DNA from 3 places in the Bradyrhizobium sp. 2TAF24 genome. Region 2 is predicted to be linked to each of the others. Evidence: predicted binding sites of a transcription regulator. Region 2 holds the regulator's gene; each other region holds the start of a gene.
The links. Region 2 encodes LexA, which represses DNA repair genes until DNA is damaged. Its sites were predicted from a motif close to TGTTCNNNNTGTGTTCNG; they were not measured.
Positions count from the first base shown of each region.

Region 1 (5,396 bases), on a different contig from region 2:
CGCAGCCGCAGGGCACATCGATGCGATCACGGCCGTCGACGAACACATGCTGCGGCGCCTGCGGCAGCGCATGGACCGAACGTGCCAACGCCCACAGCGACGCCCGCAGGATATTGTCGCGCTCGATCCGCGACGGCGGCGCCACCGCCACCGAGAATGACGCGGTGGCGCAGATCTCCTCGAACAGTGCCTCGCGCCGCTCGCGACTCAGCCGCTTGGAATCGTCGAGGCCTTTCGGAATCCGGTCCGGATCGAGAATCACCGCGGCCGCCACCACCGGCCCGGCCAGCGGGCCGCGCCCGACCTCGTCACAGCCGGCGATCGGCCAGATACCGCGCTTCAGCAATGCGCGCTCGCGGCGAAAGCTGGGCGGCGCCGCGGCGGCCGGCCTGGTCTTCGCTGTTGACTTGGGCTTCACCAAGGTCTTGGGCTTCACCAAGGTCTTGGGCTTTGCCAGGGTCTTGGGCTTTGCCAGGGTCTTGGGCTTTGCAACGGCCTCGGACTTCACGATCGCCTTGGCGCGCGGCGACGCGGCGTCCGCGGTTCCATCGGCCTCGCCGTCCGCCTTCGGCTTGCGCTGCGCCTTGCTCCGAATCATGGCCGCGATGCTGCGACCACATGTCCGTGCACGCAACCCGGAAATCCACGGAATGCCCGCAATTCCGGCATATGGCGGCCGAGGCCCGTCGCATTCTCGGCGGCTTCCACACGAACTCACACAGCCGCGGGACCAGCAGCATGTTCCATCATGCTGCGGTCGTGTTGCGATGCTAGCTGCGACCGGCCTCACCTTCAGATTGCAGGCATGGCGCCGCGCGCTGCCACCACGATGGGAATGACATGAACGGTTTGCTGAACACGCTTACCAGCCCGTGGGGACTGCTGGGTCTCTGCATCATCGCCGAGGTCACGGCGACGACCCTGCTGACCAAATCCGACGGCTTCAGCCGGCCGCTCTACGGCCTCATCGCAATCCTGATCTTCGCCGGTTGCTTCTGGACGATGTCGCATGTGCTGACACGCATTCCGGTCGGCGTCGCCTATGCGATCTGGTCGGGGGTCGGCATCCTGCTGATCTCGATGACCGGCTGGCTGTTCCTGCGCCAGCCGCTCACCATGACGCAGGTGCTGTTCATCGCGCTGATCGTCGCCGGCGCCGCGGGGCTCAACCTGTCAACCAAGGCCTGATCCGCGACAGCCGCGCAGGTCCATCAGTCGGCGAGATGCACCCGGCGATCATCGCCGACCTCGATGCCCGGCGCGACCACGACTTCCCAGGGGTGGCCGTCCGGATCGGCGAAATAGCCGGAATACCCGCCATAGTCGGTGCGATGTGCCGCCTTCAGAAGAGACGCGCCGTGTGCCAGGGCGAACGCCAGCACGTCGTCGACCTCCGCCTCGCTGCGGCAATTCCACGCCAGCGTCGTGCCGCGAAACGCCGCCGGGCGTGGCGCTTCAGGCAGCGCGGCATCCCGCGCAAGACTGTCCCAGGGGTAGAGCGCGAGCACCGATCCACCGGTCTCGAAGAAGGCGACGTTGTCGCCGGTCACCCTGAGCTTGCGCGTGAAGCCCAGCGCCGCGTAGAACGCCGCGCCGCGGCCGACATCGGCAACGCCGAGCGTGACCACGGTGAAACGCGCCTGCGGGGCGGATGGACGATCAGACATTTTGACTCTCTTCCTGACTTAACTCAATCGAACAGGCCTAGTTGCTGGCCACCGCGCTTGGGCCGAGCAAAATGCTCTGTTGTCAACCGGGCACGGCGCTTGTTCATGCCGACCTTGCCGCATGCGATCTCGAAGCGGCGCCCGATCATCCAGGCCAGCGGCCCGGTGCCCTTCATGCGCGTGTTCCACTGCGAGTCGTAGTCGCGACCACCGCGCATGTCACGGATCAGCGTGAAGATGTGGCGATAGCGATCGGGATAGTTGGCGATCAGCCACTCACGGAACAGGTCGCGCACCTCGAGCGGCAGGCGCAGCAGCACATAGCTCGCCTCCTTCACGCCGGCGTGAGCGGCGGCGTCGAGGATACGCTCGATCTCGTTGTCGTTCAGCGCCGGGATGATCGGCGCGACCATCACCGTGGTCGGCACGCCGGCCTCCGAGAGCGCCCGTAATGCTTCCAGCCGCCGTGCCGGCGTCGCCGCCCGCGGCTCCATGGTGCGCGCGAGCTTCGGATCCATGGTGGTGACCGACAGCGCGACCTTGACCAGATTACGCTTGGCCATCCGCGACAGGATGTCGATGTCGCGCATCACCAGCGCCGACTTGGTGACGATGCCGACCGGATGGCCGGCGCGCTCCAGCACCTCGAGGATGCCGCGCATGATCTGGTGCTCGCGCTCGATCGGCTGATAGGGATCGGTGTTGGTGCCGATCGCGATCATGCGCGGCTCGTAATCCGCCGTCGCCAGCTCCTTCTCCAGCAGGCTCGGCGCGTCCGGCTTGGCGAACAGCTTCGATTCGAAATCGAGACCCGGCGACAGCCCCATATAGGCATGGGTCGGCCGCGCGAAGCAGTAGACACAGCCGTGCTCGCAGCCACGATAGGGATTAATGGAACGGTCGAAGCCGATGTCGGGCGAATCGTTGCGGGTGATCACCTTGCGCGCGGTATCGACGCTGACGGAGGTCTTGAATGCGGGCAGATCTTCCAGGCTCTGCCAGCCATCGTCGAAGGCGACACGCGCTTCCGCCTCATAGCGGCCGCTGGTGTTGGACTGCGCGCCGCGACCGCGGCGACGCTGCTTGTCGACGAGCGCTTCCGGCTCGCCGAACGGCGCCACAGCTCCCACCGGCGGCGGGGAGGACACCGACACCGGCGGGAGCGACGCGGTACGAGACGTTTTGGCGCGGGAGACCTGGCTCATGTCGCCAATGTAGGTGGGCGCTTTGAACAAAACAAGAACAAAATGCGGTTATCCCGCCGTCTCCTCGCAGCACGCTCTGGGCGAACGCGAGCGTCTCCGAACCGAAAGCATCTGGCCAAGGGATTAAGTGAAGCGCGGAACCAGAGAGCTGATTTCATGACAGCAAGATGATAAGGCTGCAGTGCCGGGAACAGAGCGCGGGACCACAACGCCTCATGCTGAGTGTCATTATTCCGACCGAGGGCAGCGAGCCCCCCGTCGTCGCCACGCTGGCCGCGCTGGTGCCGGGCGCCGCCGCCGGGGTCATTCGCGAAGTGCTGCTGGTCGACCGTTCCGGCAGCGACACCATCGCCCGGGTAGCTGACGTCGCCGGTTGCAACTTCCTCGCCGCCACGGGCACACGCGCGGAAGCGCTGGCGGCCGGAGCCCATCAGGCGCGTTCAGACTGGCTGATGTTCCTGCACCCCGGCGCCGTGCTCGACCACGGCTGGATCGATGAGACCTCGCAGTTCATCCAGACCGTTGCGCTGAGCGGCAAACCACGCGCCGGCGTGTTCCGTTACGCGCGCTCGCCCTATGCGGAGTTGTCGCTGGGCGCGCGGCTGCGGCAGCTCACCCGTATCCTGTCCGGCCCGCTCGCCGAGCAGGGCCTCCTGATCGCACGCAGCCATTACGACCGGCTCGGCGGCTACTCGCCAACGGCGCGGCGGGCGGAGGCCCGCCTGCTCGCCCACCTCGGCCGCTCGGGCCGGGCGCTGCTGCGGACGCGAATCTTCGTTCCGGCCGGATGATTTAATTGACTTGGTCAAAATAATTATTTGACTAAGTCATATTACTTGTCGACACTGTCCTTCTTCCGAGTTGGACCGTGCCGTCATGCCCGATGCTTCTTCCAGCCTCTCCTCCCAAACCGCCCTCGATACACAGGTGGCTGCGATCCGCCGCTTCAACCGGCGCTACACCGCCACCATCGGGGTGCTCGACCAGCACCTGCTGCAGAGCCCCTACTCGCTGACCGAAGCGCGAGTGCTGTTCGAGCTGGCCCACCGCGATGACCTCACCGCCAAGATCATCGGCGCCGAGCTCGGCCTCGATGCCGGCTATCTCAGCCGCATCGTGCAGCGCTTCACCGATGAGGCACTGATCACCCGCACGCCGCTCGCCTCCGATCGCCGCCAGCACGGCATGGTCCTCACCGCCAAGGGCCACGCGGCCTTTGCCACGCTCGACGGCCGCTCACGCGCAGCCGTCGGCGAGCTGCTGCAGCCACTCGCGCTCCACGACCGGGCCGAGCTCGTCGGCGCGATGGCGCGCATCGAGCGCATCCTGCATGCCGACGAAAAACGCGCCGTTGCCATCGAGCTGCGCCCCCATCAGCCCGGCGACATGGGCTGGGTGGTGCAGCAGAACGGCGCCGTTTATGCCCGCGAATATGGCTGGGACATCTCCTACGAGGCGCTGTGCGCCGAGATCGTCGCAAGCTTCGTGAAAAACTTCGATCCTGCCCGCGAGCACTGCTGGATCGCCGAGCGCGACGGCGAGCGGCTGGGGGCGGTGTTCGTGGTGCGGCAATCGGACGAGGTGGCGAAGCTGCGGCTGCTGCTGGTCGACCCCGCCGCGCGCGGCCTCGGGCTCGGCAAGCGGCTGGTGGACGAATGCATCGGCTTCGCCCGTGCACGCGGCTATCGCAAGATGACACTGTGGACGCAGGATATCCTTCTGGCAGCCCGGCGGATCTACAGCGACGCGGGCTTCGTACGGGTCGGCGTCGAACCGCACCACAGCTTCGGCCATGATCTCGTTGGCGAGACCTGGGAGCTCGCGCTATCCGGACGCCAGCCATGACGCCGATGCGTCGCGGGCGACAACCGCGCGTGACGCACGAGCTGATCGCCGCCCAGAGAACGCGTGCGCAGGCGCTGCGTGTCGTCGCCTATCGGCAGGCGGGGCGCTGGCTGCGCGACATTCTCGTGTGGGTCACAGGGCTCGGGTTCACAAAACTGAAGCTGTAGCTGGGACAAGCGTAGCGACACCCGGCGCTACGCCCTTGGACGTCAATCCCGAATATCGCGACGCTCATCCGGGCTACGCGCCTTCGTCGCGTCAATGCACGACGAGACTCAGGCTTTCAGCCTTTTTATCAGCCCCTCGCCTTGCCGCGTTTCAGATGCTCATCGAGGCGGGGCATGATCTCGACAAAGTTGCAGGGGCGCGTGCGGTAGTCGAGCTGGGCGGCGAGAATGCCGTCCCAGCCGTCCCGGCAGGCGCCGGGCGATCCAGGCAGGCAGAAGATATAGGTCGCACCCGCAACGCCGGCGGTGGCCCGGCTCTGGATCGTCGAGGCACCGATCTTGGCATGGCTCAGCATGTGGAAGGCAATGGAGAAACCGTCCATCCGCTTCTCGAACAGCGGCTCGACCGCCTCCGGCGTGACATCGCGGCCGGTGAAACCCGTACCGCCGGTGGTGATAATGACGTCCACTCCGGGATCGGCGATCCAGCCCTTCACCCGGCCGCGGATCTC
Region 1 is NZ_JBFRFW010000001.1:44,738-50,133, forward strand. Features, by position in the region: gene AB4Z37_RS00190 (ribonuclease HII) at 1-598, opposite strand, end outside; gene AB4Z37_RS00195 (DMT family transporter) at 841-1,188, shown strand; gene AB4Z37_RS00200 (VOC family protein) at 1,212-1,667, opposite strand; gene AB4Z37_RS00205 (PA0069 family radical SAM protein) at 1,691-2,872, opposite strand; gene AB4Z37_RS00210 (glycosyl transferase) at 3,088-3,663, shown strand; gene AB4Z37_RS00215 (bifunctional helix-turn-helix transcriptional regulator/GNAT family N-acetyltransferase) at 3,749-4,717, shown strand; gene AB4Z37_RS00220 (hypothetical protein) at 4,714-4,884, shown strand; gene moaB (molybdenum cofactor biosynthesis protein B) at 5,013-5,396, opposite strand, start outside.
Region 1: a site for LexA is predicted at 2,895-2,912, ahead of AB4Z37_RS00205 (PA0069 family radical SAM protein). Genes of this name have one in related genera too.

Region 2 (5,396 bases):
CATGTGCTGTCGATCTCCGGCTACCATATGGCCGTGGTCGCCGGTGCGGTGTTCGGCATCGTGCGGGCGCTGCTGGCGCTGATCCCACAGCTTTCGGCGAGCCATCCGATCAAGAAATGGGCGGCCGGCGTCGCGCTCTTCGGAGCCGCGTTCTACCTCGTGCTGTCGGGTTCGGAGGTGGCGACGCAGCGATCCTTCCTGATGACGGCGGTGGTGCTGCTGGCGATCATGGTCGATCGTCGCGCCATCACCTTCCGCACGCTTGCGATCGCGGCGATGGTGGTGCTGGTCGTCGCACCCGAGGCGCTGGTGCATCCGAGCTTCCAGATGTCGTTCGCCGCGACGCTGGGGCTGGTGGCACTGGTCGCCCATGGCATGCCGCGGCTGTTTGCGACGGCCGACAACTCGCTTGTCGCGCGGGTGGCGCTGTGGGGCGGTCGCGAGCTGGTGGTGCTGCTGTTTGCCTCCTTCGTGGCAGGGCTCGCCACCACGCCCTATGCCGCATTCCATTTTCATCGCATCACGCCCTATGGCGTGCTCGCCAATCTCGCCGCGATGCCGGTGGTATCCGGGCTCGTCATGCCGGCCGGCCTGCTCGGGCTGGTGGCGATGCCGTTCGGGCTCGACGGCATCTTCTGGTCGCTGATGGATGTGGGGATCGCCTGGATGGTCCTCGTGGCGCAGTGGGTGACGGCGCTGCCCGGGGCGATCGGGCGCATGGCGGCGTTCGGCACCGGGCCGCTGCTGCTGGCGACAGCGGGGATGCTGGTGCTGGCGCTGTGCCGCACGGCGCTGCGCTGGAGCGGCGTGGCCGTCATGGTGGGGGCAACAGTCTGGGCGCTCGTGACGCCGCAGCCGGACGTGCTGGTGTCGTCGGACGGGCAGAATGTTGCCGTGCGGGGCAGAGACGGTCGGCTGCACCTGATGCGGCTCGGCAAGGACGCGTTCCTGCTCAAGGAGTGGCTCGCGGCGGACGCGGACGCCCGCCTCCCCACCGATCCGTCGCTCGGCGAGGGCGTCTCCTGCGACGTGACGGGGTGCATCACGGCCTTGCGTGACGGCGCCCTGGTGGCGCTGTCGATCCGGCCTGACGGCTGGGCGGACGATTGCGTCCGGGCCAGCCTGATGGTCTCGCGCGCCCGCCCGCCGCCGAGCTGTGCGGCACAGGTGATCGACCAGGCGCGGATCCGTCGCTTCGGAGCGCTGGCCCTGCGGCGGACCGACGTGGGCTTTGCTGCGGACGCCCAGAAGCCGACGGGGCGTGACCGCCCATGGTCGCCGGAAGTGGCTGGCGAGGACAATGCCGGCCCGATTGCGGCAGGACGGCCTGTCGATGCGACGCCGGTCGATGCCGATCGCCAGTCCGATGACTGATGGGCGTTAGTCACCGCGGTACAGGCTGATCAGCCTGCCGTGGGGTGCGCACGCGGCTCCGCGGCAGGTTTCAGTGCACCAGTCATGCGCGCATGGCTGGCGTTGACACAATTACAGGTGGAACACAGTATCTGGCGGGGTGTCGCTCAGTGGGGGGATTGAGTCGTGCCAGGACCGCTTCATCGCTTGGAATCGCCGACTCAAACGGTAGCTGACGCGCAGGCCCAACAAAGTTCCATGGAAATTTGGGGTAAGCCGGGATCGAATACGGCCCAAAGCAGCTTACCTGCGGTTAAGGCCTACAAGAGTAGCTTGCCAAGTGGGAAGCGGGGTGTTGAATTCGACACGCCGGTCAGTCCCACCCCCGGGTCTGGAACCCCATTTGAAGCGAGATGGTATCTTGGAACTTCGGGGGTGCTGCAACGAACAGACGCGAATGGCACGACATGTGCTGCAATCCCGCTGTCGAGGTTCGTGAATGGCCAACCGTGACTGGATTGGACTCAAATGATCAAGCCAATCGAGTGTCTCAGCGTCGAGGTCATCCCGCAGGCGATCATTTCGTTGCCGGTTGATCAAATTCTTTCAGGACGAGCCAAGATCACGCAAGGGGTCGATGATCTCGACCACTTTGAAGGAGCATCGTTCAGGCTGGACAACGGTATCGAAGTTGCGGTTCGCCATTATCGTGGCCATCCCAAGGATACCGCGACGATCTATATCGACAGCCGGCAGCGGGACGTGGAGCGCATCACGCATCTTGTTCGCCGGATTCTCAGAGATCTCCATGTCCCCCTCACGGCGCTTAGCTGGGAGCGTCAACAGAATCCAGAAATGTGATTGATCGGGAACTGGGCCGCTGACGTCGGCGGCCTGTGGCGGCCGGCGCTTGCGGTCGAGACCCTGAAGCCGAAAGGGCGGGATTGGCCGCCGTCGCTGGAGGTGCTCAGCGACAAGGATTTGATAGGCGGCGCCGGGCTTTGGTGGCCCGTCGATGCGACGCCGGTCGAGGCCGATCGCCAGTCTGATGACTGAGGTGGCCTCAGTAGCGACGGTACAAGCTGATCAGCTTGCCCTGGATGCGCACGCGGTTGGGCGGCAGGATCCGCACTTCATAGGCGGCGTTGGCCGGCTCCAGCGCGATCGAGGCGCCGCGACGGCGGAAGCGTTTCAGCGTCGCCTCTTCCTCGTCGATCAGGGCGACGACAATGTCGCCGGTGTCGGCGCTCTCGGTGCGCTGGATCAGCGCCATGTCGCCGTCGAGGATGCCGGCCTCGACCATCGAGTCGCCGCGTACTTCCAGCGCATAGTGTTCGCCGGAGCCCAGCATCTCGGGCGGCACGTTGATGGTGTGGCTGCGGGTCTGCAGTGCCTCGATCGGCGTGCCGGCGGCGATGCGGCCCATCACCGGGATTGCGACGGGACGGCCGCCTTCATCCTCGGAGGTGGTACGCACGACACGGCCAAGGTTGCCCTCGATCACGCTGGGGGTGAAGCCGCGGCGGGCGCCGCCGCCGCCGGAGGCGGCCTGCTCGGGCATCTTGATGACTTCGATGGCGCGCGCGCGATTCGGCAGGCGGCGGATGAAGCCGCGCTCCTCCAGGGCTGTGATCAGACGGTGGATGCCGGACTTGGAGCGCAGGTCGAGCGCATCCTTCATCTCGTCGAATGAGGGCGGCACGCCCGCTTCCTTCAGCCGCTCATTGATGAAGCGGAGAAGTTCGTACTGCTTGCGTGTGAGCATCTTAACCAATCCCCCAAATACGGTGCTGCGAACGCTGACCGTCAGACGTCTCGGGCGGTAAGGACTCGCTCGAAACAAATCATGAACGGACCCTATATGTTCGATATGTGTTCCGCAACCTCTTAATTTGACGTCAACAAAACACCGGCGGCCTACAGGGGAAGCTTAAGGATGACGCACGCCGAGCCCGCCGGGGCGGCTTGCGCGAACGGCGGGCGCACGATCAGGGCGCCGGCGGCCGCGAGGTGGCCGAGGAGCGAGCTGTCCTGCTGGCGCACCGCCGTGGCCACGGGAGGGCCATCGGCGCGCAGTTCGAGGCGGGCGCGCAGGTAATCCTGGCGCTGGTCGTTGGCCGGCAGGTCGGAACCGAGCACTGCCGGTTCCAGCGGCGTGTGCAACTCGCTGCGGCCGGCGAGGGCGCGCAGCAGCGGCACGACGAACAGGAAGCCGCAGACATAGGACGACACCGGGTTTCCCGGCAGGCCGAGCAGGCGCATGCCGCCGAGCCGGCCGTGCATCATCGGCTTGCCGGGGCGCAGCGCGATCTTCCAGAACGCGATGTCGACGCCTTCGGCGTCGAGCGCGCGCTTGACCACGTCATGGTCGCCGACCGAGGCGCCGCCGGTGGTGACGAGCACGTCGGCGCCGCTGTCACGGGCCTGCCGGATCGCTGCGCGGGTCGCCTCCATGGTGTCGCCGACGACGCCGAGGTCGAGGACGTCGGCGCCCTCGGCGCGGACCAGGGCGCGCAGCGCATAACCGTTGGAGTAGACGATCTGGCCGGGGCCGGGCTGGCCGCCGGGCATCACCAGTTCGTCGCCGGTCGCCACCAGCGCGACCTTCGGCCGGCGGCGCACCGGCAGCGCGGTGTGGTTCATGGAAGCCGCCAGCGACAGGGCGCGGTCGGTGAGGCGGGTCCCGGCGCGCAGCAGCACGTCGCCTTCGCGAAAGTCGACGCCGGCCGGGCGGATGTGGCGGCCGGCCACCGCAGCCTCCTGGACGGTGACGGTATCGCCGTCGCGTGCGGTGTCTTCCTGGATGACGATGGCGTCGGCCCCGTCAGGCACCACGCCGCCGGTGAAGATGCGCAGCGCCTCGCCCGGACCCAACTGACCTGCGAACGGCCGTCCGGCGGCGATCTCGCCCGTGACGGTCAGGCGCGCCGGCACGCTCGCGGCATCCGCCGCACGCACGGCGTAGCCGTCCATGGCCGACATCGCCGCCGGCGGCTGGGTGCGCAGCGCAACCACATCGCGCGCCAGCACGCGGTGATAGGCGTCGTCGAGCGTGACGGTTTCCTCGGGCAGCGGCTCGACACCGGACACCACCGCCGCGAGCGCGTCCGCAACCGGCATCAGCGCCATCGTTCAACTCCCTCGTGGGTGAGGCGACCACTGCCGCCGATCTGATCGGGCTGCGGGCGCGCCAGTTTCGGGTCCGGCGCGGATCAGGTCCGGTTGAACGGATCGTGGCCGAACTCGTCGTGACCAAACTAGTCTTGGCCAGATTTGTAATGCCCGGACTTGCCGCCTTGCTTTTCGATCAAGCGGATGGCGTCGATCCGCGCGCCCCGCTCGACCGCCTTGATCATGTCATAGATCGTCAGGCAGGCAACCGAAACCGCCGTCAGCGCTTCCATCTCGACGCCGGTCGGCCCCGTCACCTTGACGGTCGCAGTAACACGGCAGCCCGGCAGCGCGGCGTCCGGTTCGATGTCCACGGTGACCTTCGACAGCGCCAGCGGATGGCACAGCGGAATGAGCTCTGAAGTCCGCTTCGCCGCCATGATGCCGGCGATCCGCGCGGTGCCGAGCACGTCGCCCTTCTTCGCCTGGCCGGAGACCACGAGATCGAGTGTGTCCTTCGACATCACGACACAGCCTTCGGCGACCGCGAGGCGCTCGGTCGCCGGCTTGTCGGATACGTCGACCATGCGCGCCTCGCCCCTGGCGTCGATGTGCGTGAGGCCGGCCTTGGGCGCGTTGGTCATCGTTTCAACCGTCAGTGAGCGGCGGCGCGAGCTGCGGCATCACGCGCGAGCAGGGCGCGTGTCGCCGCGGTGACGTCCTGCTGGCGCATCAGGCTTTCGCCGACCAGGAAGGTCGACATGCCGACGCGGGCGAGGCGCGACAGGTCCGACGGCGTGAAGATGCCGCTCTCGCCGACGGCGATGCGGTCGTTCGGGATCAGCGGCGCGAGCGCCTCGCTGGTCGCCAGCGTCGTCTCGAAGGTGCGCAGGTTGCGGTTGTTGACGCCAAGCAGCGGCGAGCGCAGCTTG
Region 2 is NZ_JBFRFW010000016.1:83,399-88,794, forward strand. Features, by position in the region: gene AB4Z37_RS23765 (ComEC/Rec2 family competence protein) at 1-1,374, shown strand, start outside; gene AB4Z37_RS23770 (hypothetical protein) at 1,882-2,214, shown strand; gene AB4Z37_RS23775 (hypothetical protein) at 2,215-2,409, shown strand; gene lexA (transcriptional repressor LexA) at 2,417-3,118, opposite strand; gene AB4Z37_RS23785 (molybdopterin molybdotransferase MoeA) at 3,271-4,482, opposite strand; gene moaC (cyclic pyranopterin monophosphate synthase MoaC) at 4,611-5,108, opposite strand; gene trpC (indole-3-glycerol phosphate synthase TrpC) at 5,120-5,396, opposite strand, start outside.

Region 3 (5,396 bases), on a different contig from region 2:
GCCGGATGCGAGCTCGAGCGCGAGCCGCCGCGCATGGCAGCGGGCGAGCTCGATGTCGCGCAGGTCCTCGCCTTCCTCGTCCTTGAAAAGAGAGCCGTCCTTGAAGTGGAAGAAATAACGAGGCATGGGGCCCCCACAACGACACGAACCCTGACGAACCATGGTCTCACAGGCCGGTTCGGCCGCATTGATCTGGATCAAGTGTCGGCCAATGGCGGTGCAATCGTTTGCCTGTCGATTGTGGCCACGGGGAGGCGCGGCGGAGTCTTGCCGTCCGCGGACACGCGTATCCGGCTGGCGATGATGGTGCGGGGCATCGGCACGTCTCCTTAAAAAATCTCTTGGGGAGGCAACAAGCCGGGCCCGATGAAATGATCTGAAACAACAGCGGCGCGCTCTGAAAAGCACGCGAGCGCCCGAGCGGGATCGAGCCGAGGAGGGCTGGGCGTCGATTCGGCGCCCTGCGTGCCTTGTGCTGCGGCGCGGACCTGCTAGCCTGTTGTCATTCCTGATGGGGATGGGGTTCCCCCGACAACCGCCATGGTGGCTGATAACTCCTGCCGTTGCGCGACCAGCGCAGGAAGGAGCATGAGGAAATGGAACCGCAATTCATTCTGGCAGTGGCGGCCGGCGGTGCGCTCGGATCGGTGGCGCGCTATGTCGTCGGCGTCATGTCGGGCCGGCTGCTCGGCAGCGCGTTTCCCTGGGGCACGCTGTTCATCAACGTCACCGGCTCGTTCCTGATCGGCGCCTTCGTCGGCCTGTTCGCCACCAAGTGGGATCTGTCGCAGACCATGCGGATCTTCCTCACCGTCGGCATCTGCGGCGGCTACACCACCTTCTCGACCTTCTCGCTCGACGCCTTCGTCCTGATCGAGCGCGGGCAGGGCATGGCCTCGCTCGCCTACATGCTGGCGTCGGTGGTGCTGTCGATCGGGGCGCTGGTCGCGGCCATGCATCTGATCCGGGCGCTGCCGTAGCGACATCGCCGGCCGCACGGCCGTTATTTCCTGTCGTCTCCCAACAGCCTGCCGTTCTCACTGTTGATGAAGTGAATGTTGGTGCAGGCGGCGCACGCGACGGAGACGTAGGACGCCGGCCGCGCGTCATCCGGCGGCTTGTCCAGCCAGTGCTGCACCTTCAGGCCGGTGTCCGGGCATTGGAAGACGATGTGATGTCCCATGGACCAGACTATCCCGCCGCGGGCGAGGGGCGAAAACTACGGATGTTTCCGTAACGCCGGAAACATCTGCGGGCTTGAGAACGCCAGGGGCCGTGAGGGAAGGGGCGGCGCCTCCCCTGGGGGGCAAAATATATTCACGGACGATGTCTTGTTCCGTGCGGCGGCGCCATCATCTGTGCGGTCCGCAGAGTGGCGTAAGGACAGGCCGGCCGGATCCTCCGTTCGTGCCCGTGCCTGGGACGCCCGGGTGGCAAGACCATGTCAGATATCCGCTATCGCGTTCTCAGGACCATCAGTTTCATGGGCATCCTGAATTTTCTGGTCTTTGTCGTCATTGCCATCGCGATCGGCGGCGATGCCGTCAACGGCAGGATCGTCGACGGGCATTTCTATGTCGCGAACCACGGGCGCCTGACCGAGGTCAGCCAAGCCGTCTACACCTACAGCCTGTGGCACGTCCGCAGCATCTTCGTCACGCACCCGCTGGCCATCCTGACGGGGTATCTGGCGCAACGAGAACGCCGATAGGCGGCCTCAGCGAAGTGCCATAAAGGCCAGGAATGGAAGGCCTGTTGCAGCGAGGCCCATCAGAAGCAGGAGAGGTGGCCAGACGGAGACATCACCGGAAATCGGCAAAAGAACATATTGCGAACAAAGAACAGATAGAGTACATTCCTTTCATCGTTGAAGCCGATCCGAATCCCCGCCGCCGTTGATTGTCCACCCGGCGAATCCCGTTCATAAGGAGCGCGACCGATGTCTCAGCCCGCTTTGCGTATCGTTGAAGGAACTTCCATGGACAAATCCAAGGCTTTGAGCGCGGCGCTGTCCCAGATCGAACGTCAGTTCGGCAAGGGATCGGTGATGAAGCTCGGCAAGAGCGACAAGTCGATGGACATCGAGACGATCTCCTCGGGATCGCTCGGCCTCGACATCGCGCTCGGCGTCGGTGGCCTGCCGAAGGGCCGCATCGTTGAAATCTACGGACCGGAATCGTCGGGCAAGACCACGCTGGCGCTGCACTGCGTCGCGGAGGCCCAGAAGAAGGGCGGCATCTGCGCCTTCATCGATGCCGAGCACGCGCTCGACCCGGTCTATGCCCGCAAGCTCGGCGTCAATGTCGATGAACTCCTGATCTCGCAGCCGGACCATGGCGAGCAGGCGCTGGAAATCGCCGACACGCTGGTGCGCTCCGGCGCGGTCGACGTGCTGATCATCGACTCGGTCGCCGCGCTGGTGCCGCGCGCCGAACTCGAGGGCGAGATGGGCGAAGCGCTGCCGGGCCTGCAGGCGCGGTTGATGAGCCAGGCGCTGCGCAAGCTGACGGCGTCCATCAACAAGTCCAACACGATGGTGATCTTCATCAACCAGATCCGCATGAAGATCGGTGTGATGTACGGCTCGCCCGAGACCACCACCGGCGGCAACGCGCTGAAGTTCTACGCCTCCGTCCGCCTCGACATCCGCCGCATCGGCGCGATCAAGGAGCGCGACGAAGTCGTCGGCAACACCACCCGCGTCAAGGTGGTGAAGAACAAGCTGGCGCCGCCGTTCAAGCAGGTCGAGTTCGACATCATGTACGGCGAGGGCGTGTCCAAGATGGGCGAGATCCTCGATCTCGGCGTCAAGGCCGGCATTGTCGAGAAGTCGGGCGCCTGGTTCTCCTACGACAGCCAGCGCCTCGGCCAGGGTCGCGAGAACGCCAAGACGTTCCTCAAGGGCAATCCCGACATCACCGCCAAGATCGAGATGTCGATCCGCCAGAACTCGGGCCTGATCGCCGAGCAGATCCTCGCCGGCACGCCGGAGCGCGACGCCGACGGCGAGGAGCCGGCGGAAGAGTAAGGGCTTTCGTCCGGGCGGCACGGGAGCCACGCGCTTCGCCCGACAGCCGCTTCGCGGGGCAACCGCGGGGGTGGAATCCGGCTGGCGGACAAACGCCGCGCCCGACGCGATCGGGCGTGCGGCTCAGGACCGGGTCGTCAGGACCTTTGGAGCTTGAGTTGACCTGAAGACTTGAGTTTCGAACACACGGGCGCTGCGGACATTGAGTTGCCGATGTCTTCAGCGCCCGCTGTCGTTTGTCTGCGGCGTTGCTGGTCGCAGATGAGATTTGTTGTTGAACTCGTCACGGCCGGCCAACGCGATCCGTCGAAGGCGGATCGCGTTGGCCGGGCATGACGGAGAAAAGCAGACAATCTGCGTGCTTCAACAAAGGCTCAGGAATGAGGGGGCGTCTTGCCCAAGAGATCGTCTATCCAGAAGTAAAAGGCCGCGCTTGAAGCACGGCCTTTAGTCGTTATTGACGTCTGCGTACTGGCGCTGCCGCCGCCTTACTCCGCCGCCTCCGCGTAATCCGACATCGGCGGGCACGAGCAGACGAGGTTGCGGTCGCCGTAGACGTTGTCGACGCGGCCGACCGGCGACCAGTACTTGTCCTGGCGCGCCGAGCCCGCGGGGAAGCAGCCTTCCGTGCGGCTGTAAGACCGGTTCCAGTTGTCGTCGGCGATGTCATGCACCGTGTGCGGCGCATGGCGTAAAGGCGACGCCTCGATCTTGAAGCGGCCGTTCTCGACCTCCGCGATCTCGTGGCGGATCGCGATCATGGCGTCGCAGAAGCGGTCGAGCTCGGCTTTCGATTCCGATTCCGTCGGCTCGATCATCAGCGTGCCCGGCACCGGGAAGCTCATGGTCGGCGCGTGGAAGCCGTAGTCGATCAGCCGCTTGGCGATGTCGTCGACGGTGACGCCGCTGGTCGCCTTGAGCGGGCGGGGATCGACGATGCACTCATGCGCGACCCGGCCGCGGATGTTGCGGTAGAGCACCGGGAAGTGCGGCTCCAGCCGCTTGGCGATGTAGTTGGCGTTGAGCACCGCGACCTCGGTCGCGCGCTTGAGGCCCTCGCCGCCCATCATCAGCATGTAGATGTAGGAGATGACGAGGATCGACGCCGAGCCCCACGGCGCCGCCGCCACCGGGCCGACCGGCGCGCTGCCGCCATCGATGGCCGGATGGCCGGGCAGGAACGGCTTCAGGTGCGCCTTGACGCCGATCGGACCCATGCCGGGGCCGCCGCCGCCATGGGGGATGCAGAACGTCTTGTGCAGGTTGAGATGGCTGACGTCGGCGCCGTAGTCGCCGGGGCGGGCGAGGCCGACCTGGGCGTTCATGTTGGCGCCGTCGAGATAGACCTGGCCGCCATGGGCATGGACGATGTCGCAGATCTCGCGGATGTGCTCCTCGAACACGCCATGGGTCGAGGGATAGGTGATCATGACGGCCGCGAGCTTGTCGGCGTGCTGCTTCGCCTTGCGCGCGAGGTCCTCGACGTCGACGTCGCCGCGGGCGTCGCAGTTCACCACCACCACGTCCATGCCGACCATGCTGGCGGATGCCGGATTGGTGCCGTGGGCCGAGGAGGGGATCAGGCACACCGTGCGATGGGCGTCGCCGCGCGCGGCGTGGTAGGCGCGGATCGCGAGGAGGCCGGCGTACTCGCCCTGCGCGCCGGAGTTCGGCTGCAGCGAGATCGCGTCATAGCCGGTGACTTCGACGAGCCAGCGCTCGAGCTGGTCGAACATGGCGTGATAGCCCGCCGCCTGCTCGCGCGGCGCGAACGGGTGCAGCGCGCCGAACGCCGGCCAGGTCACCGGGATCATCTCGGTGGTGGCGTTGAGCTTCATGGTGCACGAGCCCAGCGGGATCATCGCGCGGTCGAGCGCGAGGTCGCGGTCCGACAGCTTGCGCATGTAGCGCAGGAGTTCGGTCTCCGAGCGGTGGGCGTGGAACACCGGATGGGTGAGATAGGCGCTGGTGCGCTTGAGGTCCGCCGGCAGCGCGTCGGCCGCGTCCGCTTCGACCTCGGCATAACGCAAGGTGCCGCCGAAGCTGCGCCACACCCGCTCGACGATCTCAGGCGTCGTGGTCTCGTCGAGCGCAATGCTCACCGTGGTGTCGTCGAGCCGCAGGTTGATCTTTTCATGCGCGGCGTGGGAGATCACCTGGGCGCGCTCGCCGTTGACCTTGACCGTCACCGTGTCGAAGTAGTGCTGTGACAGCGGCGCGTAGCCGAGCTTTTTCAGGCCAGCCGCCAGCACGGCGGTGCGGCGGTGCACTGTGCGGGCGATGTGCGCGAGACCCTCGGGGCCGTGATAGACCGCGTACATCGAGGCAATCACGGCCAGCAGCACCTGCGCGGTGCAGATGTTGGACG
Region 3 is NZ_JBFRFW010000013.1:123,584-128,979, forward strand. Features, by position in the region: gene AB4Z37_RS20565 (DUF6894 family protein) at 1-126, opposite strand, end outside; fluoride riboswitch at 505-567, shown strand; gene crcB (fluoride efflux transporter CrcB) at 597-980, shown strand; gene AB4Z37_RS20575 (hypothetical protein) at 1,004-1,183, opposite strand; gene AB4Z37_RS20580 (hypothetical protein) at 1,442-1,711, shown strand; gene recA (recombinase RecA) at 1,940-3,028, shown strand; gene gcvP (aminomethyl-transferring glycine dehydrogenase) at 3,517-5,396, opposite strand, start outside.
Region 3: a site for LexA is predicted at 1,820-1,837, ahead of recA (recombinase RecA). Genes of this name have one in related genera too.